3 regions of the Bacillus sp. LQ01 genome follow, and region 2 is predicted to be linked to each of the others. Evidence: riboswitches for the same ligand, from Rfam matches in the RefSeq annotation. Region 2 holds a riboswitch; each other region holds the start of a gene.
What was found. Region 2 has a riboswitch for magnesium ahead of AC22L0_RS08465 (FtsW/RodA/SpoVE family cell cycle protein). Riboswitches for the same ligand answer to the same signal wherever they lie in the genome.

Region 1 (11,275 bases), 840 kb from region 2:
TAACTACACTAAACAATACTAAACTCATAATTATTTTTATTTTTTTAGCGAAACTAGACATACATATATATACAAAAATGACAAGCACAAGCGCTAATATTCCCCCTCTTGAAAAGGTTAATAGACTCGTCGTAACACATAAAATTAACCCTAAGATGTTAGTGATATTTTGCAAATTCGTCATATAGTACATAAAAAATATTGTATTATAGAAAATAAAAATGTTAGGATCATCTAGCAATCCAATTAACCGTGGATATCCTCTATCAACTAATAATCCAGCAAAAATTTCTCTCTCTTCTCCACCGTATAAACTAAAGTATTGTAAACCGATTATATAGAGTAGTAGACTTACAACATTAAATACTATTCCTACATAAGCAATAGATGATTCAAGTACCACTATTTCAGTATTCCCCAATAAATTTCTCATTATAAAATAGCATCCTAAAACGAGTAGCACGCCAAAAATCATACGAATACTAGCATTTAAATACATAGAAAGAATTCCGCTTAAACAATAAATGAAATAAAACAGTAAAAATATAACTTCATGAAAATATAACTTTTGAATATGAAAGTCTTTAATTGTTAAACAAAAATATATGACTAAAAAAATCATATATATCTTCAATGAAAATCCAATATATAAATTGTATTTACTTAACATAACAAATAATATTAGAAGAATAATCCATCCCATTGATACTTTCATATTATTTTCCATAGGCTATATCCCCTGTTTCGTAATATAATCCTTTTTGCGTATTTTTCTTATAAAAGAAAGAAGAAGTTTTTTTAGCTCATAATCATATAGGAATATGGCAGCTACTACAATTAGTATATTAAGAACAAGCGCAATTAAATGATATGTATGCAATATATATTGCACTCCAATGAAGGTTACACCAAAATAAATTGTATACGGTATTACAATTTGGAATACAATTTTTTTCTTCACTACACTTACCACTATATATCCCACTAAAGCGACTATTTCAAATAAAACCATAGCGTATGCCGCTCCTATCACTCCACCAAGACTACTAAAGCTATAAAGCATAACCCCACCTATCACTAATGCTACACACTGCACAACAGTCCTCTTATTTTGACAACCACTCGTCGTTAAACCGTCAGCAATGGCAATATTTAAACTTTGTAGCACAATAAGAAATGATAATATTTGGAGTGGTTCTACTGCATTCCTCCATTCTTCATGAAAAAATATAGAAATAAAGTATGGTGCTAAATGATATAAACCGATCGTCATACATATTCCTACAATCGCCATTGATTTAATTTGAAGTAAATTTAATTTCGTATGCTCTTCTATATTATTCTGGTTATAATGCTTAAAGAGCACCGGAAAAAATGCACCTGCAATTACCCCTGGTACTTGATATAAAGCTGCCGGCATCCGGTACGCCACTGCAAAAACACCTACCATACTTAATGGCAATGTATAGTTAAGCAAGATAGGCGCTAATTGTGGCGTACTCATTATTAAAAAACCGCTAATAATAAAGGGAGTTAATTGCCAAAATAACGCTTTATGAATTACGACTTTCATATTCATTTTCGTCTTTCTTCTCATGATATATATACTGAATAAACCACCAATCATATACCCAAAAGCATATAAGCGAGCTGTTACATACACCGGTAACTCTCCGAAAATACAAAAACATGTAATTATAATGACAACTGATGCTGATACAACTTTTATGAGCGCTATATACTTCATACGTTCCGTCAGTTGAAAATAGGCAATCCCTATGTTTTGCCAAGTTAATCCTATTAACATGAAAAACATTACGTTTATCATCATATAAATTAAATTTTTATCCGCATACATATAATGAATAGCAATATAACCGATGATAGAAATAAAAATAAGTAGAATCATCCTTATTTTTATATACGATGATAAAATCTGCTCTAAATCTGCTCCATCCTTTGCCCCTTCTCGAAGAAACGTATTACTAAGTCCTAAGTCTGTAAAAAATAACATAACAAACGTCACTGCTATGGCAACACTAAACATCCCATAATGTTGTGCGTTAAAAAAGTTTGCTAAAACAATTAAACTGACGGCCTGAAGAAGGTTAGCTAAAATCGTACTATAAAATAGATGGATAATATTGCTTAGAATAGATCTACCCATACAAGTTCTCCTTTGCAAGTAACCTACTTACATATGTTGTTTGTTTACATATATATTTATCTTGCACCATTACCGTTCAATACAATTAAAACGGTTTTACATAAAATACGGATGTCCATCCGAAATGTTTTCATTTCAATATACTCCATGTCCAGCCTCAACTTTTCCTTTGGATCAAGATTATACCCTCCATTTATTTGTGCCCATCCTGTTAAGCCTGGTTTTACTATTAAACGTTCCTTAAATTCTGGAATATACGCATCAAACTCATTATAAAAAAACTCTCTCTCTGGTCTAGGGCCTACAAAAGACATATCTCCTCTTAAAATGTTTAAAAGTTGCGGTAATTCATCAATTCTCGTTTTTCTTATAAACAATCCAACTTTTGTAATTCTTTGATCATTTTCTTTTGCCCATTGTGGTCCGTTCATTTCAGCATCCTTTACCATCGACCTTAATTTAAATACATTAAACTTCTTCCCGTTTATACCTAAACGTTCTTGAAAGTATATTGGAGCCCCTGATGTTTCTAAGGTAATCATAATACAAAAGAACAACATAATTGGTATTGTTAATAGTAACAATATGATTGAAAATATAATATCAAACAAGCGTTTTACACTTCGATTCAATATGCTAGGCTTTTCTTGAGCCGGAATCGTATACAACTTGGCTTGATTTGTTTCACGAATCATGGATCGTTACCCCCACATTCAAGAATATAAAATTATACCTATTAATTCACATTCTTTCCTATTTATATCCGCTATTACTTTTTGCACTGTACGTAATGAATCTTTTTGCTTTTTAACTGCTAAAACCACTCCATCGCATTTCCCTGCAATAATGTGCGTAGCAGGAAGTTCAAATACTTCAGAAGAATAAACGAAAATGTAATCAAAATCTTCTTTCCACTTAGCAATCGCATTATCAAATTCATCCATAGCAACTAAAGGCGTCCCTGTATGTACTGTTTTTTTTGCAGGAATACAATATAAGTAATTAGACAAATTACTAGAAAAAGATTCATAATTGCAGGAGGAAGAGCTTATTATATCGTTTACTGTTATCATGTGATCACTTTGTAATAATACATGTAGTTTAGGGTCAGAAAAATTCACATCAATAAGTAACACCTTTTTTTTCATTTCCGCAAACACTAGACCCATATTTACTATAAGCGAGGCAACAACACCTCTGTCCTTCGTTGAACTAACTGTGAACAGTTGTTTTCCGGATTTTTTCAGCTCGTGATACACCGTATAAAACTGCTCTTTCATCAGATCATCATGCAAATTGAATGGCAGCTGCTTCTTTGTTCTAAACATCGACATGTTCACCTCGATATATAGATGATTTTTTATCAACCTCTGTAGGTTTCTTTTTTCTATTTGGTTCCATATTTATGTGACCAATAACAGAGACTGTTGTTATTTTCTCTAAATCCTGTTCCGTGTATATACGTTCATCAAAATAATCTCGAAATACAGCTAAACCTATCCCAACAAAAAAACTAACAATTAAAGAAATAGGAATGATCAGTTGAAATTTCGGAAACAATTTTTCAGCCTGTTCCTGTAACTCAGGATCAGTTAATACTTTCACCCCTTGTACATTTGTGTACTGTTGAAAGCTTTTTTGTGATTGCTCTGCCAATGTCTTTACAATGTCTTTCACGATTTTCGGATTGGAATCTTTTACTGTAACAGTTACAATTTGTGAGTTGTCCGTATTCACAACCGAGATTTTTTGTGCTAATTCATAACTTGATTGCTCTAATTTCAAAGTTTTTTTGACTGTTGAAATAATTAATGGGCTTTTTAAAATATCAACATACGATGTTACTAGTTGCTTATTTTCTTGTGTTTTATTTGTTGAATTTTCCTTATTAAACTCATCTAAATTCCCAACAAGAATTTGCGTTGAATATTGATATGACGGCTTTAAAACATACATAGAGATAAGAACTAAAGAAGCGGTTAAACAACACATCGTTAAAATAATCGTTACGAATCTTCTTTTCAGTAATTGTTGAAAATCTTTTATACTCATTTCTTGCTTCAATTATTTCACCGCCCTTTTCTGAATAACATCCTGCAATTCACTCTTTACAGATAACCCTTTCTCTCTTCTATCCACTTGTTTTGTTACATACTTTCCGATTCCGAATGCAAATTTTTCTACATATACATACGAAAGCATTGCAAGTATAAACGAAAAAACAAGTGAAAAAATTAAAATAATAGGCAACGGTAATATTTCATGGAGCATGTATATAAGGGAAAACAACGATATAATATGGTATAAATAAAGACTGTAAGAAATCTTCCCCAAATATAACAAATATTTATTATGTAGCAAGGACGACAAAGTTGATATTGACAAACTTAATATGACAAATAAACATGCACTTATCGCCACTACGTAGTCTCGAAATATAAAATTATTGAGCACTTTAATTTCTCCTATAAGCCCTTCATACATAAAAAGTAAAATCGCAAATAAAAACCATGCAATTTTCGTGTTTTTAGTACAATTACTATAAAAAACTATTAAATTATTTTTATACTTCGCAACTAGTGCTCCTAGTAAAAACAGTACTGTGTAATGCAATGTTAATGCATAGCTTGTTAATGTTAAGCCCGAGCGAAACAAAAATAATATTACGACAGAACATATACTAAAACTAAACAATAATAGTAATGAACACCTTAACGTTTTTCGTAAGCAAATCATCAAAATTAACGGGAAAATTATTGATATTCGCATTTCATGGACAAGTGACCAAATCACACCGTTATATGCATCTGTATTATATTTCCCAACCAATAAAATATGTTGTGCGATTAAGCTTGAAGAACTTTCAATCGTCCATGAGCGATTAAACCATTCACTTAAATAAGAAATACCATATTCACTAATTGTAATCTGGCATACAATAGCTATAATTATTGCCACAATATAAGGAATATATATTCTGCATATACGTTTTAAAAGGTATGACCCATAGCTACTATAGTTTTTTTGAATAGATTCATACAAAACAAATCCGCTCAAAACAAAAAAGATAATAACTGATTCGTTACCACTACTAAAAATTAGACGAGCAGGCGTTTCTTTTAATAGATACACAACAAATGGTTTATTATCTTCATAACTGTAATTTTGAAATGCTGAAAAAATCATTAAATGATGACCAATCATTACTACTAATGAAGAAATCCCTCTTATAGAGTCCAATTCTTCGTATCTTTTCATCTTTTTACATCAACTCCTAATGAAATGATAATAATCATTTCAAAGCGACATCTTTATTCATATTCCTCTCCTTTCTTTTCATTCCAATTTTTCATATTAAAATGATTTTATAGTATAAATTTGAGTGTATTGTAACATTTTTTGTAATATTTTGAATAGAAAATCTCAAAAATTGGTATATACCAATTTCAACCTCGAAAAATGAGTAATATTGATAGAAAAACGCTATAAAAATATCTTGCATATTTACAAAATTAAAGAGCTGAATAGCGTTTTTTCAATATAAAATAAAAAAGATAGCCTACATAGGCTATCTTTTTTATTTTATTTAATTACTGGCACCACTATATGCTACATGTCGTTTCTCAATTCTCTCTTCAATTTCTTTCATATTTTCTTTATTATTTAATAGTGATTGTTTATTTTCAATTAATAATTGTTTAAAAGATTTTCTCACTTTTTTTCTCATTTTCATTGTCCTCCTTGGGGGATGGTTTATATAAAAGATAAAGAATTATCTGTGTGTTCTTATAATAATTGATTGTTGTGAATTCTATTTGAACTTCATATGAAAATCTCGTTTATTTTCTGACAACTTTGTGAACACGAAAAAATGATTATCTAAAACTATGTTGAAATTAATTCACTTCATGATAAAAGTTATTATTTTCATCAACTTTTATCATTATATCTTGTCGAAATATTTATATATTTAAAATTGAGTTCGACATAATTTTATTTATTATAATACTGTTTACAAAAACAAAAAGAAGGTGTTACCAAGTCAAAGTTCGACTTATGCAACATCCCTCTTCCCAAACTATTTATAGCATATTTATTAATATTTCAGGTCTTCCCCAATTCATTTCTTCACAAACAAATCTAAGTTTTTCTTCATCCATTGTGTGTAATCCTTCTTCTAGTGAACATGAAATTGGAACTTCACAGTGAATTTGGGCTAATTGTAACGAAATATTTAAGTTCTCTAAATCACTTTCAATCTTCGTACGCTGCGCTTTTGTTAATGATTCTACATTTTCTAGTACAGCGGATACTGTTCCGTGCTCTTGAATAAGCTTATACGCTGTTTTTTCACCGATACCTTTTACCCCTGGATAATTATCACTTGTATCTCCCATGAAAGCTTTTGCATGGACGATTTGCCACGGCTCTACACCTTTTTCTTCCATGATTTTCTCCGGTGTGTAATATTCGTAATTTCCAATTCCTTTACGCAGAAGCATGACTGTAACGCTCTTATCAACAAGTTGAAGTAAATCCGTATCACCTGTTAAAATATAAACTTCAGCTTCATTGCAATATTGTTTTGCAAGCGTACCGATACAATCATCGGCTTCGTAGCCTTTCATACCGATAACTGGAATGGATAATTTTGCAGTCATTTCTTGCACTAAATCAAATTGAGGAATTAATTCTTCTGGTGGCGCTGCACGATTTGCTTTATAATTCGAGAACGATTCTGTTCTAAATGTCGTACTTCCCATATCCCAGCATGTAACGATATGTGTTGGTTCGATCGCTTGCGTAGCTGTTAATAAGTGTTTCATATAACCATGAATCCCGTTCGTAGGGGTTCCATCTTGTCGTTTCATAAATTGTCCGTAGACACTTGTTGCGTAAAAAGCACGAAATAATAGTGCCATACCATCAACTAATAATACTTTTTTCATAATTCCTCTCCTATTAAAAAAATAATAACCTTACGTTATCACGTAAGGTTATATAAATAGATTACCATTCTACGTTTTTGCTCAACTTTGTCTATTATACATTGTTTTTGTATATTTAGCATCATTAACACATTAAGACGTTCTACTACAACAAGTATGCAAGATGCCTGAATACGTATTTTTTCCAGTAGAAACAACGATAGCTTTTGCATTTCCACTAACAATATGCGAACCTTTAAAACATACATTTTCAAGCTCAAGTGGATTATAATCTTTCATCCGTTTTAATGGAATAAACCGTTTACGTTCAAGGTGATAGCAGCTCTCAAACTTCTCTATATTCGCTTCGTTTCCCGTTAACACAGACTCATTCACTAATAAATCATCTGCATAAATAATACGTACATCAGCTGGCACAGCATCTCCAGCCGAAAGAAAAATCATATCTCCAGGTACAAGTTCTTGCACAGGTATCTCCATCATTTTCAGTTCACTATTTAGCCCTGTACTACTAGAACATTCTACTCTAGATACAGTAATCGTTTCACGTTGTAATTCATCACACACACGTTGTTTTGAAAAACCTGGAATCATGCCACCTAGCTTCATCATTACTTCTGCAAGAAGTGCTCTTTTTGAAGTTAGTTCATTTCGGCCATATACTTGAATACGTTTTTGTGCCTCTTTCATTGATAGTCCGTCTCTTGTTGTTTTAAAATATGCAAATACAGATTTTACATCTCTTGTTGCAATTTCAATTAATAAATCTTTATTTTTTTGGAGCATTGTTTGTTCTTTTATTGATTTTTTACTTAGTTTATATGACGTGTTACCCACAGTTTTGTTTGCATATAACATATTATCGTCTCCTCCTTTACAACATAGGAAGAAACGCTTTGTTTCTCAATTTATCCACTTTACTGTGAAAGTGTCTCGCGCTTTATAAACGCTATATTGTGATAAATATAGAGGGAGGAACAAATCGTTTCCTGCCTACATCATATATTTTTGATTTGAAGTATATGGGTAACGGAACCGAGTCAGAATTTGACATGCTCCTCACCTCCTCGTTTAATTTTATAGTTTATAATATGAAATTACTCATAGCTTGGTAACAAAAAAGACCCCTACCCTTAAGAGAGTAGCGGCCATTACATACACAAATAAACGATTTCTAATATAATTAGAAATCTACGGACCTCTCCCTCACCGAGTTTTAGCACTGTATAGCATAGGTACATTACCAGCTACGTTAAGAAAAACCTTAATTCGATCATTCCTGTTGACCCATTGGCGTCTCTCGACATTTTTGGGCAGTAGCATTTCTCTATACAGGAGCCTCACCTAACAGAGACTTATTTTCATTACATTGAAAATGTTACTCTTATTTAAAATAGATGTCAACCGTAGCCTACAATTTTTTCAAATGGTATGGCAAACTAACGTATATAAAGTGAAACTTTAATCAGTGGGGGTTTTGTTCATCCGCCACTGATTATTAGCCCTCACCAATCGGGCTGCCCGGCAAATAGCGGGATAAAATAAAAAACTTTACGTTTAAACGTAAAGTTTTTAATAAGTTATACAACCAGCGATTACAATCCCAATTGAAAGCGATAAAAACATAAGAAAAAGACCGACTGCTTGATTATCTTCTTCGAGACTTTTGTTTATATTAAAGCGTGGTGTAAGCCACTCAGCTAAATAAAAGACGATAATTTGAGCCAAAATCCCAACTGCTCCCCACGAAATCATATCAAGAAGTGAAATTGAATTAGCTGCTGTCGAATATAAAACGATAGCTAACCCAAGTAATCGCCCTCCAAGCACATAGCTTACCGCCTTATTACCTTGAGCCATTAACTTAAATTCCTTAACTTTCGTTGTCACTTCCATCAAGAACAGACCAATACATAAAAGTCCAAGTGTTACTGCTAAATATAATAAAAAATTAATCATTTTTCCCCCTCCTTTTTATACCTACCGGTAAATAGTACGATTCATTTCCTGTAATCTTTTCTCCCGCGCGAATACCGATACTACTCGCTTTTCCAGCAATTAAAAAAGAACCAAACACATAGGACAGTTTCTCCATCCCTTTTTCTGTTTCCAAGGATACGACTGGCAGTTCTGTATACTTTTGAAATATCGGCAGTGCAGTTTTATACGTTTGATGTGCATTTTGAAGCATAATATTTTCATCCTTATCGCGAATCGTAATTGTATCTCCTTCTCTACCAAATGAAGGTTTTTGAACGAAAGAACCTTTTCCTAAAAATAAATCTGGTTCTAAATATGTAGGTAACATATATTCTTTAATCCACTGTTGTTCCTCGTTTGTATAAAAGACCTCTTCTTCTGCTAACCCCCAAATAAGACACTGAATTGATTTTGGCTGAAGTAAAAATGCTGACAAAGGATTTATTATAAAAAGCTTTCCGGCTTTTACAAGTTGCAGCAGTTCCACACCTACCAAATCTCCTGTTTCAGGATCTTGATCCTCAATTAAATCTTCTATCGGATATGTTTGGCGATATAAAACATCAATCTTCGCCCCATCTTTATCAACTAGAGCATCTTTTGTAATTCTAAGTTCTGACATTGGCACTACTTTATTTTCAACATGGCATAGCTGACTTAAATACATAGTGGTATTCCAATCCTCGATATGTTCATGATGTGCTGTAAAAACAACATTTGGATTATCTAATCCCTTTGTCGCTTCCATTACTGCTTTCGTTACACCAGAAGATAGCAATCGTTCTTGATCCGAGTTTGGATCATCATAGCCTAGATTTTCACATACTTTCCCATTCATTTGAAAACATTCCACAATAAAAGTTGGTGTATCACTATTAAACTCAAGCATTTTGATTTTGTTATCCTCTGTTACAGCAAAATCAAATCGCGAAATTACAGATTCAGGATAAAGCCCTTTCATTCTAATGAATGATAAACTCGGGGATGGAAAGCCAAGATCTAGAAGCTGTTCGTCACTTAGATTACGCAGCAGTCTAGCAGTCTTAAAAAATATTTTGCCCATTCGTTCAGTTGCTAAGTGTAATTGGTCCAAAGTCTGATTTGTTATAGAAAAAACATGAAACAAACTATACTCACATTCATATAAATCCGACCAAAAATTCGGATATTTTAAATAAAATTCTTTTCGATCCCTTATGTATTGCGACATATTTTAGCCCCCAAATCCTCCCTTTGAACCGCTTCCAATTCCACCTTTAAATTCAGTAGACGATTGATACGATTTAAACGCCGATGAATTTTTAAAAGTGGATTTATTTTGATAGTATCGCCCACCATAGAAATAATGCCCACGATAACCTGAACTACTATCATCACACTGCCATACCCCAAGTTCATCATCCCAATCCCAATCAGAACAACTATTATCATTCGGTTTTGGGGGAAGATCTTGTGCGCAACCAAATAAAGTGCCAGTCATTAAAGACGTTACGACACCACCTACTAGCCATTTCGTTTTTGTCACCTTCGCACTCCCCTTTTTAAATTCTATTCCTATTATATAGGATGGCATGATAAAGTAGAAGAAAAAGGAAGAAGAGGTATAAAATGCGCTTAGAATATCGACTTAATGATGAAACGAAAGGGTATCCTGCTTTATGGAACTACGCCAATATTTCTAATTCTGAAATTATCGCACGCATGACTTGTGAATATTTTATTAAAGAGAAAAATACTTATGTTGTTACTGCAACTTCGGTTGATCCAGACGGAACAGCAGTTATTTATATTCAAAAAGAAGTTTTCGCCAATGACCCTTCAGACCCTACATACTCCCACATCGGTTTTGAAATTAGAGAACTAAGTGAAACGAGTTCAAGCTTAGTAGATAGTCAAGATGTATGGAACTACGAAGAAATTTTACCATCTCTTCATTCAGATATTATATATATTCAGCGAGACGGCATTTCTATGGAATTCTCCTTGGATTCAAGAGAGATTGATGAAGACAGAAAGTGCTACATTTATTACGGAAACTTCACAGGTGAATCAAGATAATATTAATATATCTATGCAACAAAAAAACCTTACGTATAAAACGTAAGGTTTTTATATAGCCCCACATATGCCGTTCTCTCTAGATGTCCATAAACCTGCTCTCACAGGTGGATGCCCTCAC
Region 2 (11,275 bases):
TTGTAGATATTTTTATATATCCATTATTCTGTACTTTTTCTGGAATCCAAGCTTTTACCATTTCATTAGATACTTCATATAAAACTTGTGATTCTCGCTTTGGTTCAGCTAAAATTTTCGTTTTATTTCCAGTAACAGTTGCATATATAAAATGCGCTTGGTTTGGTTGGTTACTTTCTGTCAATCCACTTGGTACTTTATATACTTGCTTTGTATCTTTTGCAAACTCTCCTCCCATTGTAAGGGCGACTTGCAACTCATGAAAGATATCTTCATCAAACTTCAATTCATCCTTCCTATAACTCTTTCCTTTAAATAGAACTTCATCATTTAACGCTTTGTACAAGTTATTTTCATTTTTTGAGTTCGTACTTTGATATAGTTCATTCATAAATTGTTTTAATGATGGATCTTGAGCAGACTCATCTTTTGTTTTAGGCTTAATTTGAGTACTACTTTGTACCGGCGATTTATTATCATCAAGCCAAGGTTGTTGAACAATGAAAAATAACATTGTACAAACCAAAACAACTACAATAGGTAATGCTTTTTTACGAAATGGTCTTTTATGTTTTTCAAAATCCACTTCATTATTTTCATATATAGACTGCTTTATTTTAGAAATAAATTCTTCTTCATCTTTACGATTCTCCATTGGGCCTTTTTTTATTTTTCTATACCAGTCAGGATTTTGTTTATTGTTCATCACTACTACCCTCCCCTATTAATTTTGAAACCTTACTTCTCGCTCTACTTAATCTCGATTTTACAGTTCCAATGGATACTCCTAATGTTTCAGCCATTTCTTCATAAGATAATTCATATTTTGCATCCAATATAATTATTTCACGGTGCTTTTTAGGTAGTTCTAATACCACCTTCCACACATCATTCATTTCTTCTTGCTTAAAAAATTCTTGTTCTGCTGACAGGGATTGCTTATCGTCACTAAAAAATCCTATTAAAGATATCCTTTTAAAATAGGAGGATTTCAAATAGTTTATTGCCGTATTTCTTGTGATTTTTAAAATCCACGTTTTAATAGATGACTCCTTTCGAAATGAATTCCAATTTTTAAACACCTTTATAAATACATCTTGCGTGATATCATCTGATAAGTGTGGATCTTTCGTAATAATAAATGAATAATTCCATACATCTTGCCAATAGTCTTTTATAACATAGTCCAGCTCATCATGATTACACTTTTCAATAAACGTCTGTTCCATTTCCACACCTCAAACTTATTTGAATAAACATAAAACTGCCCTCACTTTTTTATTATGGTTTCAATATATAGACAAAATACAAGTTTCATTTGTTCCATTGTTTATCTTTTTTCAGGCAGAATAATACTACTAAAAAACAAGTAAAGCATACAATGATAAAAATCCACTCACAATAATCTATTTTTTGAATTTAACGTAACACTCTACTTGTCCATTTCAATTTGCTATTCCCTTCTATTTACCATTAACAATGTCAACTTTTCTAGAATGACAGCAAAAAAGCATTCTCGATTAGAAAGAATGCTTTTTTGAAATTTAATTGTTCTATATTTCCCCCAATTTATATCTTTGAGTTAAGCAAACATGTAATAAATTTAGTGAAAAATTCACCTTATAATTAAGTATTATTTCTGAAATACATGTTTTATTTTTTCACCTGGAACGTTACTTCCTCCTCTTCCTTTTACATCTTCAATCATCATTGTAACAATCATGTCTGGCGCATTTGCATCGAAAGCTGCGAACCATCCCAGTTCTTTTCCGTCTGCTTCTTTCGACTCTTTCAGTTCTGCTGTACCAGTTTTACCAGCAAGCGTTACACCATTAACCTTTGCACTTCTCCCCGCGCCATCAGGGTCATTAATGACTTTAATTAATGCACTCTTTAATATCTCTTGATTCTTTTTAGAAATCACATTTTCTTTCCAATTCCCCGCTACTTTTGCTTCTTTTAAAAGGTGTGGCGACGGAATATTCCCTTCATTCACAATCGGTGCATATGTTAATGCTAAATGAAGTGGCGTCATTAATACTTGTCCTTGTCCATAACCCGTGTCTGCTAGTTGAATATCATTTTTTATCCCATCTTTTGCAATAATTGAAATAGGAAATTCGTATTCGATTGGTAATTTTTCATGAAATCCGTACTTTTTAAATTCATTTACATACTGATCTTTTCCCATTTTCAAAGCTTGTTGAGCAAAATAAATATTATCAGAGTACTTCATTGCCTTATCAAAATCAATTGGACTTGCATCCTTCACACGAGTTACATAGTAATTTCCCCAAGATGAATCTTTTGTCCACTTCAATCCTTGAATTTTAAATTCTTCCTTTGGATTTATTGTGTTTGTTTCCAAACCAATTGCACCTGTAATCGTTTTAAATACGGAACCTGGTACAAATGCTTGTGTGAAGCGATTCATCATTGGTAGTTTCGAGTCGTTACTCCATGCTTCTCGTTGGGCTTTCGATGCTCCTCTAACTATTATATTTGGATTATAAGCAGGGCTACTTACAAGTGCGATTGTTTCACCCGTTTTAGGATTGACCGCTGCACTAGATCCTGCTTCAGTTTTCATCTCATTAAAGATTTTTTCTTGAATTACAGCATCAATTGTTAACGTAACAGTTTCTCCCTCTTTTGTTTCTTTTTTTGCTACGTTTTTAATCTCTTTCCCCTTCTCATCTTCTATAAATACGCGTCCACCCTTTTCACCACGCAATTTATTTTCTAACACTTTCTCTAAACCGGTCTTACCTACTAAATCGTCTACTTGATAACCTTGTTTTTGAAGTGATTTTAACTCCTCCGCATTCACCTTTCCTATATATCCAGTTAAGTGTGCCGCTGCTTCACCTAATGGATACGTACGAATATTTACTGGACGAGATGAAACTCCTTCTAATTCAATATAATCATTCTGTCTGGTTCCTTCTTTTAAAATACCAATTGGTACAAAGGAGTCTGGTTTTATCCATTTCGCTGTGAGCTTTTGTTCAACCTCTTCTGTAGACATATCAAGTAATTGTGCTACTATTTCTTTCGTTTGCGCTGCTGTTTCGCCTAGTTTCTCTGGAATAATTCCAACCTCAGTCGCTTTACCATTCGTTGCAAGCCCTTTTCCATTTCGATCATATATTTCTCCGCGTTTTCCTTGCTCTATTTGCATACGTACTTTGTAATCTTTTTTCATTCCTGGAAAAATGAAGTCTGGTGTCCAATCTATTTTCCAAGACTCTTTATCTTTCACAAGTTTTGCTTCATGGATGAATGAAACTGATCCTACATCCGTATCCATCTTAACTTCAAAAAGAAAAAGCTCTTTATCTTTCGTATTCTCTCCTTTCATTTTAACTTTTAAATTCTTAGCTCCAATCCCCTCATAGATTTTTTGATATTTTTCTGTGAATTCTTTTTTAGAAATTGATTTTTTTGCATGATCTGATAAATGATCATACATATTTGTAAATTTTCTATCATTCCATAAATTGATATATTCTTCAAATGCTTGTTTTGGCGGTTCGTTTTTATTACATCCTACCAACATAACCGCAAAACAAACGAAAAGCAGCATCCATAATTTTTTCAATTCAATCTTCTCCCTTAGTTAAAAATGATGATTCCTTTCTTAATTTATTTAATAAAAAATGTTCTAACGCTTAATAGACAGTGAAAGTAATGATATTGTTCCATATTTACAAAAAACTAAAAAAGAGTGATAAGAATTCCGTAAATTTGGAATCCTCATCACCCTCGTTTGATATTGTGCAAATCATGAATATGAAATAAGAATTTCTAATTTTTAAAAACAATTTCAATTTTCCGACTAACGGGATAAAAATCATGTATTTGTTCTATTTTTAATAATTCATAAATTTGTTGAAATGTTCGCATCAAATTCATCTGATGTTTTGGTATCTATTTTTCTCCCATCAATTGTCATCTTTATTTTTTGTTTTTGGTTTGCTGTTACCACCCAAGCGTTCGGTAAATAACGATCTTCATGGGATAATGTAGACGGTGAATTTATAACCTTTCCTCCTAAATATAGGGTAGCAGAAGAACCTCCATCCATTGCCATTGCATTTATAGCTCCTTTTTCATATAAAATATCTTGACACTCTTTCAACGTAGCTCCTATACTATGTGTCTGTCTACCGTCAATAACTAGAAACATAATTGTACCATCTTCTTTTTGGGCCATAATACTTCTTGGAGCCGACCCCCAACCGCCGTCTCCTTCTGTAATCATTTTTTCTCCATTTACAATTAACTGTGGCATAAATCCAGCTGCGGAAACGACTTGTTTATCCAACAGTTGTTGGGTAGAATAATTTCCTGTTATCATTTGACCAAACTTTGTTAATCCCGTAATAATTGTAGGGGCATTTCTATCCATATTTGTATCAATAGCTTTCCCATTTTCTATCACAATTCCAGTAGCAACATTTCCTCCACCCCTTCCTGTTTCGTCAGCAAATCCACTTGCATTCACAGCAACAAGTGCATGATTACGTTTTGCCATTACACTAATTTTTTCTCCCCTGTTAGCACCCTGTGTTCCTTGATGGCTAACAAGTTTAACATTGAAAGGATTACTAATTGTGACTAACTTTCCTTCGAAAAGAAAGCGACTATCTTTATTACTTTTAATCGTTTCTACATCAATTTCTAATGGCTGATTTTTTAATTCTTCTAATCTTTTTCCTACTATTTTTTTATAAATATGCTCATCACTGTTTGACCATTTTGGATGATTAATTCTATCTTGCAGTTTATCTAGTTCCTTTTGGGATAGGAATGTATATTTCGCATATTGTGGATGCTGAGAAGTTAATATACTCCCAGCGATTGTTATACGAAGCTCTCGGCCATAGCTAGTACCAAATAGTATTCCTACGCCAATAATCATTAAAATAGAAAATAGAAGCAAAATTCGTTTGAAGATTTTTCTTAGATGTTTCATAGTTTTATCCTCCAGCATTCATTACATTCAATAAATCCATTAAAATATTATTTATCTAAAGACAAAAGTGTTTGATTTCCTCATGCCTGAATTCCCCACTATGTTTTAGCAATTAAGGCAACATACTTATTCCGGATTTCGTTTTTTTAGTGTATATTTATAAATTTAATAACGTTTTTGCAACCATGAAGTAAATTATTAATCCTGTTCCGTCAACAAATGTTGTAATAAATGGACCTGAAACAACTGCAGGATCTAGTTTTAATTTTCTTAGAATTAAAGGTAAAACAGCTGCTACAAGAGAAGCCCAAATAACAATAAATAATAAAGTAATTGCTACAACTTGCGCAACTTCTGTTCCAACTCCTAACATATAAGCACGAATGAGCCCAGCTATCCCAAGTGCAAGTCCAAGAAGCATACCAATTGCAAATTCTTTTTTCATTACACGGAAAATGTCTTTAAATTTTAACTCTCCAATACCAATTGCACGAGTAATTGTTGCTACAACCTGTGTTCCTGTATTCCCTCCAGTACCTACTAATAATGGAACAAAGAAAGCAAGGGCAACTACAGTTTCAATTTCGTCTTCAAAATACTTTAATACTGTACCTGTATATGCCTCAGCAACAAAAAGAAGTAATAACCATGGTAGACGTTTTAGGAAAATGCTCCAAATACTAGCTTCAAAGTAAGATTGATTCAATGGTTCACTTCCGCCTAACTTTTGAATATCTTCTGTAGCTTCTGCTTCCATAACATTCATTACGTCATCAAATGTTATAATACCAATCATTTTATTATTTGCTGTTGTGACAGGTATTGCTGCTAAATTATAATTCAGTAGCTTTTTTACAACTTCTTGCTGGTCAACTTCAGCGTGTACTGAAATTACCTCTGGCATCATGATAGTAGATAATATCTCTTCATCTGCTGCTAGTAATAACTCATGTATGGAAACGATTCCCTCAAGATAACCATGACTATCAAGAACATAACTATAAGATATTGATTCTACATTTTCAGAATGTTCCCTAATGTACTTCAATGTCATTTTTACTGACCAATTTCCTCTAACTGCAACAAAATCACTTGTAACAAGACTTCCTGCCGTTTCAGGTTTGAAAGTCATTAATTTTTTTACGTTATGTTTTGTAATTTTATCTAGATACGCCATTAATTTAGCCTGTTTTTCCGGATGAACCGCTAGAAGTAAATCTACTAATTCATCAATCGGTTGTAAATTCAGTAACTTTTTAGCTTTATTTTCAGATAAGTGAATTAAGATATTATATTTTTCTTCTGCACTCATATATTGAAGAACTTTAGAGCTTTTTAATACAGGAATCATATTTAGTAATATGACTTGATCTTCAATTGAAAACTGTTTTACTTCTTGCGCAATATCATACGACGGAAGACGTAAAACTTTCTCTGCATCCAAGTTATTTTTGGTTATAAGTAATTCCTTTAATAATTTCTTCATGTTAACTCCTCCTCATATTGCTAAGGGAGACTCTAGAGTTTCATGAGTGGTTTTGTTTTATTTTATCTGTCTTAAATTTTTTATTAGAGCAATAATAGTTACATTGCAATCAATTCATTAGTTAGAATTACCTCCTTTTTGAATATAGACAAGATAAAAATAAATAACATTAAACAGAAAAACCTTTACTCAAAAAGGAGTAAAGGTTTTTTCACAATACAAATAAATGATTATTAAGACAGCTCTGCCGAAATCACAGAGGTGCCTTTCTATCAAATCGTATACCACTCCCTCGTTGAGTTTTAGCACTGTATAGCATAGGTTTTTATAACCAGCTACATTAAGAAGGGCCTTAATCCGACCGTTCCTGTTGACCCATTGGCGTCTCTCGACATTTTTGGGCAGCAGCGTTTCTCTATACAGGAGCCTCACCTAACAAAGTTTATTGAATTACTTCAAAATTTAAACCAGAATTTAATATTTGTCAACTGACTTTCAATTCCATTTATAAAAAAATCTTTTATAGAAAATGAAATTATATTTTATTATAAATTTAAAATTCCCCTTAAAAAACATAGAATTCAAATAGATTTAATTCGAAGAAACGTAATAAAACATATGAAACTTATTATTTTTAATCAAATTCCAACTTTATAACAAAAGATGAATAATTAGTCATTCTGTATATAAAAAGAACATTCACAAAAAATCTTCTTTTATGATTAAAATCTTCTTTACTGTTTATCAAATTTATATGGTTAAACTACTTAATCAAACGATACACTACAAGTCAAAAATATGTACTTATACAGAATGATTACAGACATTTTTTTATATCATTTCTCAAAGGACTATAAAGCAATAAAACAAATAAAATTAGCAATACGGTTGCTTGACAAGCAAAAAAAATATATTTATGCTTGCTACACGAAACAAACACATAAAATTTATATTGCTTAACCTGTTAGGTGAGGCTCCTATGCAAACACAGGCTATTGCCCAAAAATGTCGAAAGACGCCAATGGGTAGAACAGGAATTGTCGGATTAAGGCTCTTCTTAAGATAGCTAAGTAATGAATTTTCATTACTTTACGTTGTATAGTGCCAAAGCTCTACTAGGGGGAAAAAGCCTTATTTAGTCATGCCATTTTGAATCCCTCTAGTTACATACTAGGGGGATTTTTGCGTAAAAAACAGGGAATAAGTGATAGAATCTTTCTAAACAAAAGTCATATTTAGTAATTGACGAGAACAAGATTCTATTCATTAGCAAATGTAATATTATGTTTTGTTTTAAATCAGGAGGATATTAAAATGAAAAAAATATTAAAACTCGATTATCTATTGCTCCTTCCTCTATTCATAACATGTACTTTAGGTATTATCATGATGTATAGTGCAAGCTCCATTGTCGCTGTCCAACATTACGGTTATAACAGTAGACATTTTGTTGATTCTCAATTAACAAAGCTACTTTTAGGAACAATAGGATTAATAATTTGTGCTTTACTCCCATATGAAATATGGAAAAAACGAATAGTCTCAATCTGTATTATGGTTGGGGGGATTTTTTTATTAATTATGGTTTTATGGAAAGGAAAAGTGGTAAATAATGCTCAGTCATGGATCTTTGGAATACAGCCAGCTGAATTTCTTAAATTAGGAACAATACTTGTAACAGCCCGTTTTTTTGCATTGCGACAAGAACAAGCTAAAAATAACTGGAGTGGTATCGGAAAACTTTTATTTTTTTTAGCTACAATTTTTTTTCTTATCTTTAAACAACCAAATTTAGGATCTGCACTTTTAATATTAGGTATAGGTATTAGCATATTTCTTTGTTCAGGAATAAATATAAATCTACTAATCAAAAGAACTACCATCGGTTCTATTTTATGGTTACCTATTTTATATTATTTGATTCAATATAGTTTATCAGCAGTTCAAAAGACACGTATTACTACGATTTTCAATCCCTTTCTTGATGCGCAAGGAAATGGATATCAGCTTGTAAACTCTTTTATTGCCATTGGCTCTGGAGGAATCACTGGTCGCGGATTTGGAAATAGCATACAAAAAACAGGGTATCTTCCGGAACCACATACTGATTTTATAATGGCAATAGTTTCTGAAGAACTAGGATTTATTGGTGTATTTATTCTATTGGTGGGAGTTTTGACTATAGTACTTCGCTCCTTAAAAATTGCACAATTATGTGTAGATCCATTCGGCAGTTTTATAGCAATTGGTATAGGATGTATGATTGGTATGCAATCTGTTGTAAATTTAGGTGGTATTACGGGACTATTTCCTCTTACAGGTACTCCATTTCCATTTGTAAGTTTTGGTGGAAGTTCTTTAATGGTCAATTTAATAGCAATAGGAATATTGCTTAATGTCTCAATTTTCAATAAAATAAGACATTCTCCTTTTTAAAATCTATTGTACTATGGTCATTTTTGTTACATTTAGAGAGATTATACAGGCTTTCATAATGATTTGATCAAACTGTAGATTTCTTAATTTTAAACGAACATTTAAAATATTTTATAGCATAGAATAGACAGTATACAGTAGACACCACTAATATCTACTAGGTGAATAAAAAAGAAGGAGAAAATAAATGACTCTAAATATAAATAGAGTATTCCCACGTAATTGGTATGCTGTGAGTTATGCAAAAGATATAAAAAAGATTCCAGTAAAAAAAAGAGTTGCTGGCAAAGATTTTGTATTATATCGGGATGAAAAAGGCGAAGTTCAGGCTCTATCACCTTACTGCCCTCATCGTGGCGCTGACTTATCACTGGGACAAGTAGTAAATGGTAAACTAGTCTGTCCCTACCATGGTTGGGAGTTCGATAGTTGTGGTACTTGTGTAAGAATTCCATCCCAACCCAATAAACCTATCCCGAAATTTGCTCATACCCTCTCATACCCTGTAAAAGAAAAGATTGGGTTGATTTGGATATATCCTGATAATGAGGAAACTCCACCTGAATGGCAAACTTTTCATGTAATGGAGAACACTCCTTTTAAACTCTCTTTCTTCCACGCCACTTGGAATGCACACCTTACTCGATCAATCGAATCTGTGCTGGATATTGCTCATCTTGCTTATGTACATAAAAAAACGATTGGTAGAAAAACAAAAGCCGAATCAACCAATTATAAGCTGGAGGGAACACTGGATCAGTTTATATTCTCAAATGGTGATGCTTACCTTGAATACAAATTCCCACATCAGTGGATGCTTCACAGTGGCAAACAGGAGAATGAGTCATTTATTCAGTACATTACGTTTACACCAATTGATGAAGAAGAGTCATTAATTATGGGATATACCGGAAGGACATTTTTAAAGTACTTCCCTTTACTAGACCAAATTTTAGCTAAATTTAGTTTAAGAGTACTAAAAGAGGATCAAATTATTGTAGAAAGTCAACATCCTAGACCTATACCAGAAGCTTTAAAAATGGAGGCCCATGTTCATGCAGATATGGCTCAAGTTCAGTTTAGAAAACGTTGGTTTCAGTTTTTACAAAATGGGTCTTGTTTTTCACTTGATTAAAGGCACGTAACGCAGTATTCAATATAGGTGTAGTGATGTTGATAGACGTGGATGCTACCCCATCGCCATCAAGCTAAAATTTTATAGTACCCCCTGAACCCAATTTTGTACTAACTCGTAACAAAAAATCCCTTCAAAAAAAGAAAGGCGCCTATGCACCTTTCTTTTGTAATTCATTCTCACTCTCTTAGCATTCAGAATCCCTTATGAATCACTTTAATGCGTCATTGTACGGACCTAATTACTCTTTAAAAAAATAATAATTTGTCTCCTTACTTTTCAGTAACATATTTCCTCTTATTATTAAAAATAAGTCGTTTCTGCTTAATATTTTTACTATAACTCTAACTAGTGCTAACCAAAGGATCATAATAAGCCAAATATAATTTATTAATCACGTTTAAAGTACATAAGTCTGCACTGATTGAAAATGCAGAACCAGCATTAATATCGTTTAGCGTATTCCTAATCCGCTAACGACTTAAATCACCTTATTTCACTCTCTTCGGTAAAGCTGAGCCTGCATGTTCAATTACTGGATGAACATAAACATTAATATCAGCATTACTAAAATAATTTTCACCTTGATCCCAATTCTTACTTATTTTCTTCCATTCTTTATAATTATTCCGCTTATATACTTCTCCTAATGCTAATACATCCACCTTATATTTTTTTTGAACAAGCTTTATTGATTTTTGAATCCTTTGATCCATCTCTTTTGAAATATCCTTCGTTAAGCGTTTTTTATCTCCATGCTCAAATGTTTTCAATTATTTTTGTTTCTCCAGATTTATTATAGAATCTTTCATCTAAAATTAGTCTGTTTTACCAGTTAACATAGAATTTGACAGACGAATAAATTCTTCTTTGCGATCTAAAAAAATGTATGTGCAATAAGAGTTATGTTTAACATTAACAAAACACTTAATATAACCAATAAACCATACACCCAAAATTTACTTCTTCATTGAAAAAACAACATTTTTAGCTAGATGTAGTAAGTTATTTTAGGATGAAAAATTTAAAATATCTATCTTTATATACAGTTCAATATATTACTACAATTTTAACAAAGGACTACAAGCAATTGTAAAAGAAAAAATGAAAAAACAACTTAAGTTTTACCCTATACAATCATTAAAATATATTAAATTTATTGTTGTATTAATTACCAATAAGAATTTCATAAAGAAAGCACAGACTTATTAAGGCACATATTTATCTAACCTACATAAAA
Region 3 (11,275 bases), on a different contig from region 2:
TGCATCGTTATACCTCCTTGCAAATCAGTACAATTTCATTGTAACGAGAAATGAAATTATGGACAAGGGGAGAGTGAGGACAAAATTCGGGAGGGGATTGCAAAATATAACAGGAAATTTGAGAGTGTGTAGAGAATATAGTAAAAGGGTATATTGTTAATTTTTAGTTGGGCAAGCTGAAGAATGGAGATACGATGATGAAAATATACGAAACAGATCGTTTATACTTAAGGGAAATTGATGAGTCGTATGCTGAAACAGTTCTTCAATATTACGACAGAAATCGTGAATTTTTAAAAGCTTGGGAAGAGTATAGACCGGATGATTTTTTTACGCTAGATTATCAAAAGAAAAAGTTGCAAAAGGATAGAAAAGAGTTCGAAGAAGGGAAAATCATCAGACTATGGATTTTTAAAAAGGGTGATGATACGAAAATAATTGGGTGTATTTCATTTAATTTAATCGTTCGTGGCATTTATCAATCTTGTGTACTCAGTTATAAATTAGATAAAGCAGAGTTAAACAAAGGGTATACGACAGAAGCGCTTAGAAAAGCAATTCAAGTTGCTTTTGGGGAATTTCAGTTACATCGTATAGAAGCTCCGATTATGCCTCGTAATTTAGCATCTATACAAGTAGTAACGAAGATAGGTTTTCAATATGAAGGCGTATCTAGGAAGATGTTAATGGTAAATGGCGTGTGGGAAGATCATATGCGCTGGGTATTGTTAAATGAGTAATAGAAAGCAGATGGTTATCTAGACATGTAAACCATCTGTTTTTTGTCTTGTATTTCGAAACTTTTGCGAAATTCTGTTATAATTAATAGTGTTACATACATAATGGTAGTGCAGGAGGCGCAGTCTTATGATTAATCAAGAACGTTTAGTAAATGAATTTATGGAATTAGTACAAGTAGATTCTGAAACGAAATTTGAAGCAGAAATCTGCAAAGTATTAACGAAGAAATTTACAGATTTAGGTGTAGAAGTATTTGAAGATGACACAATGGCTGTAACTGGTCATGGTGCAGGTAACTTAATTTGTACTTTACCAGCAACAAAAGATGGTGTTGATACAATTTACTTTACTTCTCATATGGATACAGTAGTTCCTGGTAATGGAATTAAGCCTTCTATTAAAGATGGATATATCGTATCAGATGGTACAACAATTTTAGGTGCGGATGATAAAGCTGGATTAGCATCAATGTTCGAAGCAATCCGTGTTTTAAAAGAGAAAAATATCCCTCATGGTAAAATTGAATTTATTATTACAGTCGGAGAAGAATCAGGTCTTGTTGGTGCAAAAGCATTAGACCGTGAGCGTATTACAGCGAAATATGGCTACGCATTAGATAGCGATGGAAAAGTTGGTGAAATCGTTGTTGCAGCTCCAACACAAGCGAAAGTGAACGCAATTATTCGCGGGAAAACAGCTCACGCTGGTGTAGCGCCGGAGAAAGGTGTATCTGCAATTACTATCGCAGCGAAAGCAATTGCGAAGATGCCACTTGGTCGCATTGACTCTGAAACGACTGCAAATATTGGACGTTTTGAAGGTGGTACACAAACGAATATCGTTTGCGATCATGTACAAATCTTTGCAGAAGCTCGTTCTTTAATCAATGAGAAAATGGAAGCACAAGTTGCGAAAATGAAAGAAGCATTTGAAACAACTGCAAAAGAAATGGGCGGGCATGCAGACGTTGAAGTAAACGTTATGTACCCAGGATTTAAATTTGCTGATGGTGATCATGTTGTAGAAGTTGCAAAACGTGCAGCTGAAAAAATTGGTCGTACACCTTCTCTTCACCAAAGTGGTGGCGGAAGTGATGCAAACGTAATTGCAGGACATGGTATCCCAACAGTTAACTTAGCAGTTGGTTATGAAGAAATTCATACAACAAACGAGAAGATTCCTGTTGAAGAATTAGCAAAAACAGCAGAATTAGTTGTTGCAATTATTGAAGAAGTAGCGAAGTAATGGAATAGAAAAAGCGTGTAAATCAATTGTGATTTACACGCTTTTTATTTTGATTCGATTGCTTTGACAAGACGTATAAGCCAATATAAGAAAACCTATGGAAGTATATACGTTGTTGCTACATGTACTAGACGAAGGAATAATCCTAACGTATTCATATTGAAAATCGGAAGTAGTAAATAATTAATTGCAATGATTAATATAACTACAAGGAATGTATAATTGAGTTTATCCCGCTATTTGCCGGACAGTAAGCCCCCCCCACCTCAAAATTCAGCGAAAGTAAAGAATTTAGGTGAGGGCTGATTAAAGTTTCACTTTATTAGTTGATCTCATCATAATCAGACCCTTTCACATATATATCCTCTTTATATCGATTATAAAAAAGAACAAGTAATTATTATAACTATTGTGCAAAATTTGATATAATGAAAGAACGAACGTTCTGATTAGGGAGTGAGTACTATGCGAGAAATGTATCCGAAAAATGGTCGTGTTATTTTACATGTAGATATGAATTGCTTTTTCGCATCTGTTGAAATTGCTCATGATCCATCATTACAAGGAAAGCCATTAGCGGTTGCTGGAAATGAAAAAGAGAGAAAAGGAATTATTATAACATGTAGTTATGAGGCGAGAGAATACGGAATACGTACGACGATGCCCCTTTGGGAAGCGAAAAGGTTATGCCCGCAATTAGTTGTAAGGCGTCCTAATTTCACATTATATCGCGAAGCTTCATTTCAAATGTTTCAAGTCCTTTCCCGTTTTACAGAAAAGATACAACCAGTCTCAATAGATGAAGGATATTTAGATATTACAGATTGCTACGCACTTGGTTCGCCTCTTGAAATAGCAAAGATGATTCAACAAGCACTATTAACAGAGTTGCAGCTTCCGTGTAGTATCGGAATTGCTCCAAATCTTTTCCTAGCAAAAACAGCTTCTGATATGAAAAAACCTCTCGGTATTACCGTACTTCGAAAACGTGATATTCCAGAAATGATTTGGTCACTTCCAGTTGAAGCAATGCATGGGATTGGAGAAAAAACAGCTGAAAAATTAAATGAAATTCATATACATACAATTGAACAGTTAGCGAAGGGAGACGAGCATATCATTCGCGCTAAAATTGGGAAGCACGGTATTGATTTGCAAAAGCGTGCAAAAGGTACGGATGATAGGGAAGTGGATCCGAGTCAAATGGGCCAACATAAAAGTGTCGGTAACTCGATGACTTTTTCAAAGGATATGGATGAAGAGAAAGAATTGCTTGATATGTTAGAACGTTTATCAAAATCAGTGAGTAAAAGATTACAAAAGCGAACCCTTGTCAGCTATAATATTCAAATTATGATTAAATACCATGATAGGCGAACAGTAACACGGAGTAAGCAATTGAAAAATGCAATTTGGGAAGAACGCGATATTTTTCAAGCAGCATCCCGTTTATGGAAGCAACATTGGGATGGTGATTCCGTTCGTTTACTAGGTGTTACAGCTACTGAAATAGAGTGGAAGACAGAATCGGTGAAACAATTAGATTTGTTTTCATTTGAAGAGGATGCGAAAAAAGAGCCACTACTTGCTGTCATTGATCAAATTAATGATAAGTATGGAACACCGATTTTACAACGAGGTAGTCAACTACTACGTAAGCAAGAGAAGTCGTTTCAACAAAAGTTAGAAAATAAGTTTATGTAGAAGGTGTCATGAAGTAGTAAAATCATGACACCTTTCCTATTTAACTCGCTTCTAAATTTAAAGAAGTCTTCCATCCAGCTCCAGTAACGCCAGACTCTAATAGCATTCTACTTACTATTTTTTCAATTAAGATAGCCGCATTTGTCTTGCAATGTAATGTAGCCTGTATACAAACTTTTTGATTAGAATCTACATCTTCACTATACAATTCTTTTAAACGGAGCCCTTCTGTACTTACCATATGCATAAGTAAAAAACGAATATGTGCTGCATGTTCTTCTGAACAAGTAAGGGAAAGTAAGTAGTTCGTTTGTTCTGGTGATTCTTCTTTTGATTTTTTATTCATAAAAAGAGCAATTGGGCGAAGAAGTATATTTGCTAGTAACACGCCGGCTGCACCTAATATAGCTGCAACGAGGAAACCGGCGCCTGTAAGAGTACCGACAGCAGCTGCACACCATAAAGTAGCTGCCGTATTTAGCCCTCTAATACTAAAACCATCGCGGATAATAACGCCACCCCCTAAAAAGCCAATGCCACTAACGACTTGAGCAGCAATGCGGGATGGGCTAGCATCATGATCAAGCATGACGGATAATAAAACAAATATACAGGCACCAAGTGATACGAGAGCATTTGTCCGTAACCCAGCCATTCGGTGTCTCCATTGTCTTTCCATTCCAATGCAAGCTCCTACAATAATTGCGATAACTAATCTGAATACAATGTCGTACCATACCATCATGGTCACCTCCATATATAAATATGTGTTATGTTTTTTAGAATGAGCGGGGAATACCCACTCATTCTTATTTTTACAACCAGCTATGAAACTTTTTAATATAAAGCTTTTTTAGGAACTGTGTTAAAAAAGCGTAGCCTAATAGTATTCCTACTAACCAAGGGAAGTAGTTAAGTGGCAATGCTTGCAAACCAACGGCTGCACCAAGTGGTGAGAATGGAATATAAATCCCGATTGCCATAATAAGAGCGGTTAATAAAACGACTGGTGTTGATGCAGTGCTTTGAATAAATGGAATCTTTTGTGTTCTTATCATGTGAACAATTAAAGTTTGTGTTAACAATCCAACGACAAACCAACCGGACTGGAATAATGATTGCTCGCTCGGTGTATTTGCACCAAATACATTCCACATGACTACGTATGTGATAATATCAAATACGGAACTAATTGGGCCGATACAAATAATGAAGCTTCGTAAGTTTGCAGTATCCCATTTTCGTGGTTTTTCTAGAAACTCTTTATCCATTTTGTCCCATGGAATAGAAAGTTGTGAAATATCATAAAGTAAGTTTTGAATTAAAAGATGAATGGCAAGCATCGGTAAAAAAGGAATGAAAGCACTTGCTACTAACACGCTAAACACATTACCGAAGTTAGAGCTAGCTGTCATCTTAATATATTTTAAAATATTTCCGAATGTAGTACGTCCTTCTAAAATACCTGCTTCTAATATAGTTAAACTTTTTTCGAGTAGAATAATATCGGAAGCTTCTTTCGCAATATCAGTAGCAGTATTAACAGATATTCCGACATCAGCTTCACGTAATGCTACAGCATCGTTAATGCCGTCTCCCATGTAACCTACAGTGTGTCCATTTCCTTGTAATGCGTGTATAATACGAGATTTTTGCATTGGATTAAGCTTCGCAAATACAGTCGTTTCTTCAGCAAGTTTTGCTAATGCTTTATCTGGTAAAGAATCAATCTCGTAACCGAGGATTGGTTCGCCGATATCTAATCCAACTTCTTTACAAACCTTTCTTGTAACAATTTCGTTATCGCCAGTTAAAATTTTCACTTGTACACCATGTTTTTGTAATGCTTGAATTGCAGCTGCTGCAGATGGTTTCGGTGGATCTAAAAAGCCGATATATCCACTGAGAATCATATCAGTTTCGTCTTTTACTGCGTACTCTGTATCATTTATTCTTCTATCTTTTTTATAAGCCACAGCAATAACCCGCATACCTTCACTATTTAATGTCTCACTTAGTTTTTTGACATTTGAACGTATTTCCTCGGTGAGTGGAACGACTTTTTCATCCACTTCGGTGTAGTTACAAATTGATAAAATTTCTTCTACGGCACCTTTACAAACCATTGTATGTTCACCTGAAATATCCTTTACGATAACTGACATACGCCGGCGGGCGAAATCGAATGGAATTTCATCTAGCTTTTGAAAAGCTGATGGATTAAATTTATTGTTTTCCTCTGTATGCTTAATAACAGCTTTATCTATTAAATTTTTCAATCCAGTTTGATAGAAACTATTTAAATAGGCAAATTGCAAGACGCGATTGCATTCATTTCCCTTGGGATCTAAGTGACGAACAAGGACCACTTTATCTTCTGTTAAAGTTCCGGTTTTATCTGTACAAAGAATGTTCATAGCACCTAAGTTTTGAATAGAATTTAGCTGTTTTACAATTACTTTTTGTTTAGACATGTTAACGGCACCTTTAGCTAAATTAGCAGTTACAATCATTGGTAACATTTCAGGTGTAAGGCCAACAGCAACGGCAATAGCGAAGAAGAAAGCTTCTTGCCAATCTCCTTTTGTGAATCCATTAATGAGAAGGACGATAGGTGCCATAATAAGCATGAATGTAATTAAGAGCCAGCTTACTTTGTTTACACCTTTATCAAAGCTTGTTTCTACACGCTTTCCAATTACCTTATTTGCTAAAGAGCCGAAATACGTATCGGTACTTGTTGAGATGACAACAGCTTTTGCGCTACCACTTACAATATTTGTTCCCATGAAACAAAGGTTTTCCATATCGAGTGGATTGTAATTTTTTTTCATGTTTTTCGGTAAGATATGCTTATTTTCTGTATGGTAGCAGTGTTCGTATTTTTCTACAGGAAGTGCTTCCCCTGTCAAAGAAGATTGATTAACAAATAAATCTTTAGCGGATACAACACGCACATCAGCTGGAACGATATCACCAGCTGAAAGGGAAATAATATCGCCAGGTACAAGTTCCTCAATTGGAATTTCTGTTGTGTAATTTCGGTTTAAATTCTTTACATTTTTTGTTTCATGTACAAATCCATTTATTCTAAATACGCTCGCAGTTGTTCGAACCATAGCTTTTAACTTATCGGCAGCTTTTTGAGAACGAAATTCTTGGGAAAACCGAATCGTTGCACTAAGTAGGACCATTACAGATACGACAATCGTTCCTTGCATATCATCTGTGAAAAAGGAGAGTGCTCCAAGAGCTAATAAAACGAAAATAAATGGATTTTTAAATGCCAATAGAAATTGAATGTACCACGGCGCCATTTTATTATGAGCTATTTCATTCGGACCATATAAAGAAAGTCTACGAGACGCTTCTTGTTTAGATAATCCATCTTGTGTTGTTTCTAAAAGTTTTAACGCAGAGCTTACATCTTGTGTTGCAACCTCCACTAATAATTCGTTATTTGTTTTCATGCTATCTTGCTCATAAGCATGCTTTGTTTCTTGTCTTTGTAAATTAAACATCGGTAGTTCCTCCTCTGTCATGAAGGAGGAAACAATCTGTTACCTAACTATTTGAAATGGTGAGGAACAGTTTCTTTCCTACCTACATGATGAAATATGAATGTAAAACGTATGGGTATCTGGGCCGAATCATCAATTGCCAACTGTTCCTCACCTCCGTACAATTTAGTAGTTTCTGAATATGCTATGTTTGTTTCATAGTAAGGTGCATATAGACGTAAAAAGACCTTTACTCAAAACGAGTAAAGGTCTGAATTCGCAGTTAAAAGAGTCCACAACAAAGACTGTTAGTAGACATAAATAAAAACAGTTTTTGTGTATGACAAAATACATGCACCTCTCCCTCGTTGAGTTTTAGCACTGTATAGCATAGGTACTGAAACCAGCTACGTTAAAAAAGGCCTTCATTCCGACCTTTCCTGTTGACCCATTGGCGTCTCTCGACATTTTTGGGCAGCAGCGTTTCTCTATACAGGAGCCTCACCTAACAGAGACCATATTCAATTACATGTTGAATGTTAGCACTGTAAAATCGTAGTGTCAATATCTTTTTTATCTGTGTTTTTAAAATATTAAACAGATTTATAATAGATATGTGGGATGAAATGCATGATATTGATTATGAATAATATGGAAAAAATATTTTTATAAAAGGGGAATTTGTAATGGGACCACAAAATTTTATTATAAATATTGAGAATCAAAAATGGTTGTTTAATGAGCATGAAGATTTATGTTCTCATGGAGAAATATATTTAAATGTGGCTGGAACGATTATTACGCAGACAGGTATGGATGAGGAATGGGGAATAAGTGAATCAGCTTTAGCTTTGTTACGAACTTTAGATAAAGAATATATTTGTGATATTGAAAATGAAGCGGGGCTTATTTTGCACGGATGTGGCACTATGCTCATGTTAGGATGCCCAATTTCAATTCATTGGACTATAAACCATATAGGTGAAAACGTGATTTTAAAGGACTTTGTCAAAGTTATTTCTACTAATCAAAAGGCTATCTACTATGAAGGACTTCATATAGAATTGAATGAAAATGAATATAGAAAACAAATTGCTTCTTTTGCACTACAAGCAAAAGAATTATTTAATAAATCAAGTGAAAAGATAATTTCAAATGAGTTTGAGCGAAGTATGTATACCGACTTTTGGACGGAATATGATCATTTGTTAAATAAGTATAAATAAAAAAGCACTGTAACCAGTGCTTTTTTATTATAGATTACGAGATTGTAGGGTTTTCAAAAATAACAATCTCTGAACTGTTTGTAGTTGAAACACGTTGGGCGTAATATGTTAAAGCTGAAGAAATATATGCTGGTAACGTATCATTTGTATGTGATGTTGTATATTCATGGATTAATTCCTTTAAAGTTGTCCATTCTAATTGTGCTGGGTGATCAGACACGAAAGAACTTACCCAGCGATCAAATGAAGATGAAAAATCAGTTTGTAAACGAAATACTTCTTTCATAATAAAACGCTCCCTTAAAATGTAGTATAATCATTTTACCATAAAACACGAACGATGGCTAAATTTTTTAAGTATAACGTTCGTGTTATATAGTTGTCTAGATGATTGGTTATGTAAATTCAATTTGCCATTTGAAATAACATTCCGTAAGATGAGAGATAGAGTATATTTAGAGCTGGAGGAAAGAAAGTGGAATTTGTATTTTTAGGAACTGGTGCAGGTGTTCCTTCAAAAGGAAGGAACGTTTCAGCAATTGCTTTACAATTGTTAGAAGAACGAGGACAAACTTGGTTATTTGATTGTGGCGAGGCCACGCAACATCAAATATTACATACATCTGTACGTCCGCGCCGCATTGAAAAAATATTTATTACGCATTTACATGGCGATCATATTTTTGGATTGCCTGGTTTATTAGGTAGCCGTTCATTTCAAGGAGGAACTACGCCTTTAACGGTGTATGGACCGAAAGGAATTAAACAATTTATTGAAGTGGCATTATCGGTAAGTACGACACATGTGAAATATCCACTTGAAGTTGTGGAGATAACAGAAGAAGGTACCGTATTTGAAGATAATGAATTTTATGTAGAAACGAAAAGATTGTCACACGGTATAGAATGTTTTGGGTATCGTATTGTAGAGAAAGATATACAAGGTGCTCTTTTAGTTGATAAGTTGCTTGAGATGGGTGTGAAACCAGGTCCAATCTTTAAACGTTTAAAAGATGGTGAAGCAGTTGAATTAGAGGATGGCACGATATTAAATGGAAATGAGTTTATCGGCCCACCTCAAAAAGGAAGAATTATTACTATCTTAGGTGATACGCGATATTGCGAAGCGAGTAGGGAGCTTGCGCAAGATGCAGATGTACTTGTCCATGAAGCGACTTTCGCAGCAGAAGATGAGCAACAAGCGTATGATTATTTTCATTCTACATCTAAGCAAGCTGCGAGCATTGCACTTCAGGCAAATGCGAAGCGACTAATATTAACTCACATTAGTTCTCGCTATCAAGGAGATACATATAAGGAATTATTGAAAGAGGCTAGAGAGTTGTTTTCTAATACAGAAATAGCGACGGATTTGAAATCATTCCCAGTAGAAAAATGATAATTTTATAAAAAATGGTAACGGCGGGTTACCATTTTTTTATGTCTAAAAAAATTTAAAAATAAAACTGTTATTATTTTATACTTATACTTGGATGATACAGAAAATTAGGATGGTTTGAATATAAAGGATAAAAATACGAAATAATGATTATTTAGAAAAACTGTTATATAAGTCAGATGACATACAAGTGATACAAATAGCAGAAATGGACTTTTATTCAGAACTTTTAAAATTCAACAAAAGTAAGCGTTTTATAAAAAACAAGCTATAATGAGGGCAGATTATAATTTATGATAAGTCACATGTATTTTAGTCATTATCGTAACAAGTGAAGTTGACTAAATCATGAGAGAGTAACACGAGAATTATAATAGGAAAGATATTACTATTATTTGTCATAAGTCTTTTTCACTTTTTAGCTAAACGATATGATTAGCGAGTGTATCTATTGCAAGTTCCTTAGTTGAAGCTTTTTATTAATAAGGTGGTGGAGATTTAATTGGTATACCACTCTTTAAAAGAGTTCAGAACATCAGCAGGTAGTCTAGGTGGAATAGCGGGTGCAAATTTAGTTGCATTAGCAATGGTTATATCACTTGTTTATGCTATGCTTGCAATGGCTTCTGTGTTAAACTTTGGATTGCTACCAGACTTTATTGTGGATTATCTTGTATCATTTTTAAATGAAAATAATGCTAAGATTCTTATGTATTATGATAACTGGTATTATTTCAGGTTATATTGGATTACTTTTATTCAAAAACTATCCAATTCGTATAGCAGAACAAATTCGTGGTACAACTGGAAAAGCGACAGATGTAGCAGCTTAATAGAATAGTAGAATAAATTTTTTTCATAGAGGTTTAGGGGGAGTTATGATGAAGTATCGCTCAGTATTTGATATTATCGGTCCAGTTATGATTGGACCATCAAGTTCACATACAGCAGGCGCGGCAAGAATGGGGCAAGTTGCTCGCCAGCTGTTTCGTCATGAACCAGAAAGAGTAAGCATTTCGTTATATGGATCATTTGCAAAGACGTATCGAGGGCATGGTACGGATGTAGCACTAATCGGTGGAATATTAGGATTTGAAACAGATGACTTACGTATTCCAGAGGCGCTAGAAATAGCAAAAGAGCGCGAAATTGAAGTGGAATTCATTGAAGAAGATGCCAATGCACCTCATCCAAATACAGCGAGAATTCGTTTGTATAAAGGTGAAGATGAAATTGAAGTTGTTGCTTGCTCAATTGGTGGCGGTAAAATTGAAGTTGTAGAATTAAACGGATTCGATCTTCAATTATCAGGCACGAGCCCAGCACTACTTATTGTAAATAACGATCGCTTTGGTGCTATTGCAGCGGTAGCTTCAATCCTTGCGAAACATGAGATTAACATTAGTACGATGAGTGTATCTCGTAAAGAAAAAGGAAGAAGAGCGCTTATGGTCATCGAA

Region 1: another riboswitch for magnesium. It lies ahead of AC22L0_RS04355 (P-type ATPase actuator domain-containing protein); the one in region 2 lies ahead of AC22L0_RS08465 (FtsW/RodA/SpoVE family cell cycle protein).
Region 3: another riboswitch for magnesium. It lies ahead of mgtA (magnesium-translocating P-type ATPase); the one in region 2 lies ahead of AC22L0_RS08465 (FtsW/RodA/SpoVE family cell cycle protein).

The regions. Positions count from the first base shown of each region.
Region 1 is NZ_JBYEZL010000001.1:794,458-805,732, reverse strand. Features, by position in the region: gene AC22L0_RS04395 (O-antigen ligase family protein) at 1-727, opposite strand, end outside; gene AC22L0_RS04390 (oligosaccharide flippase family protein) at 731-2,167, opposite strand; gene AC22L0_RS04385 (sugar transferase) at 2,224-2,862, opposite strand; gene AC22L0_RS04380 (CpsD/CapB family tyrosine-protein kinase) at 2,881-3,501, opposite strand; gene AC22L0_RS04375 (YveK family protein) at 3,488-4,231, opposite strand; gene AC22L0_RS04370 (acyltransferase family protein) at 4,232-5,425, opposite strand; gene AC22L0_RS04365 (FbpB family small basic protein) at 5,754-5,894, opposite strand; gene AC22L0_RS04360 (5'-3' exonuclease) at 6,250-7,116, opposite strand; gene AC22L0_RS04355 (P-type ATPase actuator domain-containing protein) at 7,249-7,974, opposite strand; M-box (ykoK) riboswitch at 8,310-8,475, opposite strand; gene AC22L0_RS04350 (DUF350 domain-containing protein) at 8,689-9,075, opposite strand; gene AC22L0_RS04345 (glutathionylspermidine synthase family protein) at 9,068-10,306, opposite strand; gene AC22L0_RS04340 (hypothetical protein) at 10,310-10,621, opposite strand; gene AC22L0_RS04335 (hypothetical protein) at 10,705-11,154, shown strand; RNA gene ssrS (6S RNA) at 11,209-11,275, opposite strand, start outside.
Region 2 is NZ_JBYEZL010000001.1:1,635,931-1,647,205, reverse strand. Features, by position in the region: gene AC22L0_RS08490 (SH3 domain-containing protein) at 1-706, opposite strand, end outside; gene AC22L0_RS08485 (RNA polymerase sigma factor) at 696-1,229, opposite strand; gene AC22L0_RS08480 (penicillin-binding transpeptidase domain-containing protein) at 1,634-3,601, opposite strand; gene AC22L0_RS08475 (phosphodiester glycosidase family protein) at 3,881-4,978, opposite strand; gene mgtE (magnesium transporter) at 5,136-6,464, opposite strand; M-box (ykoK) riboswitch at 6,746-6,911, opposite strand; M-box (ykoK) riboswitch at 7,418-7,594, shown strand; gene AC22L0_RS08465 (FtsW/RodA/SpoVE family cell cycle protein) at 7,779-8,900, shown strand; gene AC22L0_RS08460 (aromatic ring-hydroxylating oxygenase subunit alpha) at 9,088-10,035, shown strand; partial or broken gene AC22L0_RS08455 (HXXEE domain-containing protein) at 10,277-10,345, opposite strand; partial or broken gene AC22L0_RS08450 (Ger(x)C family spore germination C-terminal domain-containing protein) at 10,527-10,787, opposite strand.
Region 3 is NZ_JBYEZL010000002.1:681,353-692,627, forward strand. Features, by position in the region: gene prli42 (stressosome-associated protein Prli42) at 1-5, opposite strand, end outside; gene AC22L0_RS15995 (GNAT family N-acetyltransferase) at 195-740, shown strand; gene AC22L0_RS16000 (tripeptidase T) at 868-1,986, shown strand; gene AC22L0_RS16005 (DNA polymerase IV) at 2,452-3,690, shown strand; gene AC22L0_RS16010 (MgtC/SapB family protein) at 3,731-4,432, opposite strand; gene mgtA (magnesium-translocating P-type ATPase) at 4,506-7,211, opposite strand; M-box (ykoK) riboswitch at 7,543-7,710, opposite strand; gene AC22L0_RS16020 (hypothetical protein) at 7,877-8,416, shown strand; gene AC22L0_RS16025 (DUF3932 family protein) at 8,451-8,702, opposite strand; gene rnz (ribonuclease Z) at 8,892-9,815, shown strand; gene sdaAB (L-serine ammonia-lyase, iron-sulfur-dependent subunit beta) at 10,697-11,275, shown strand, end outside.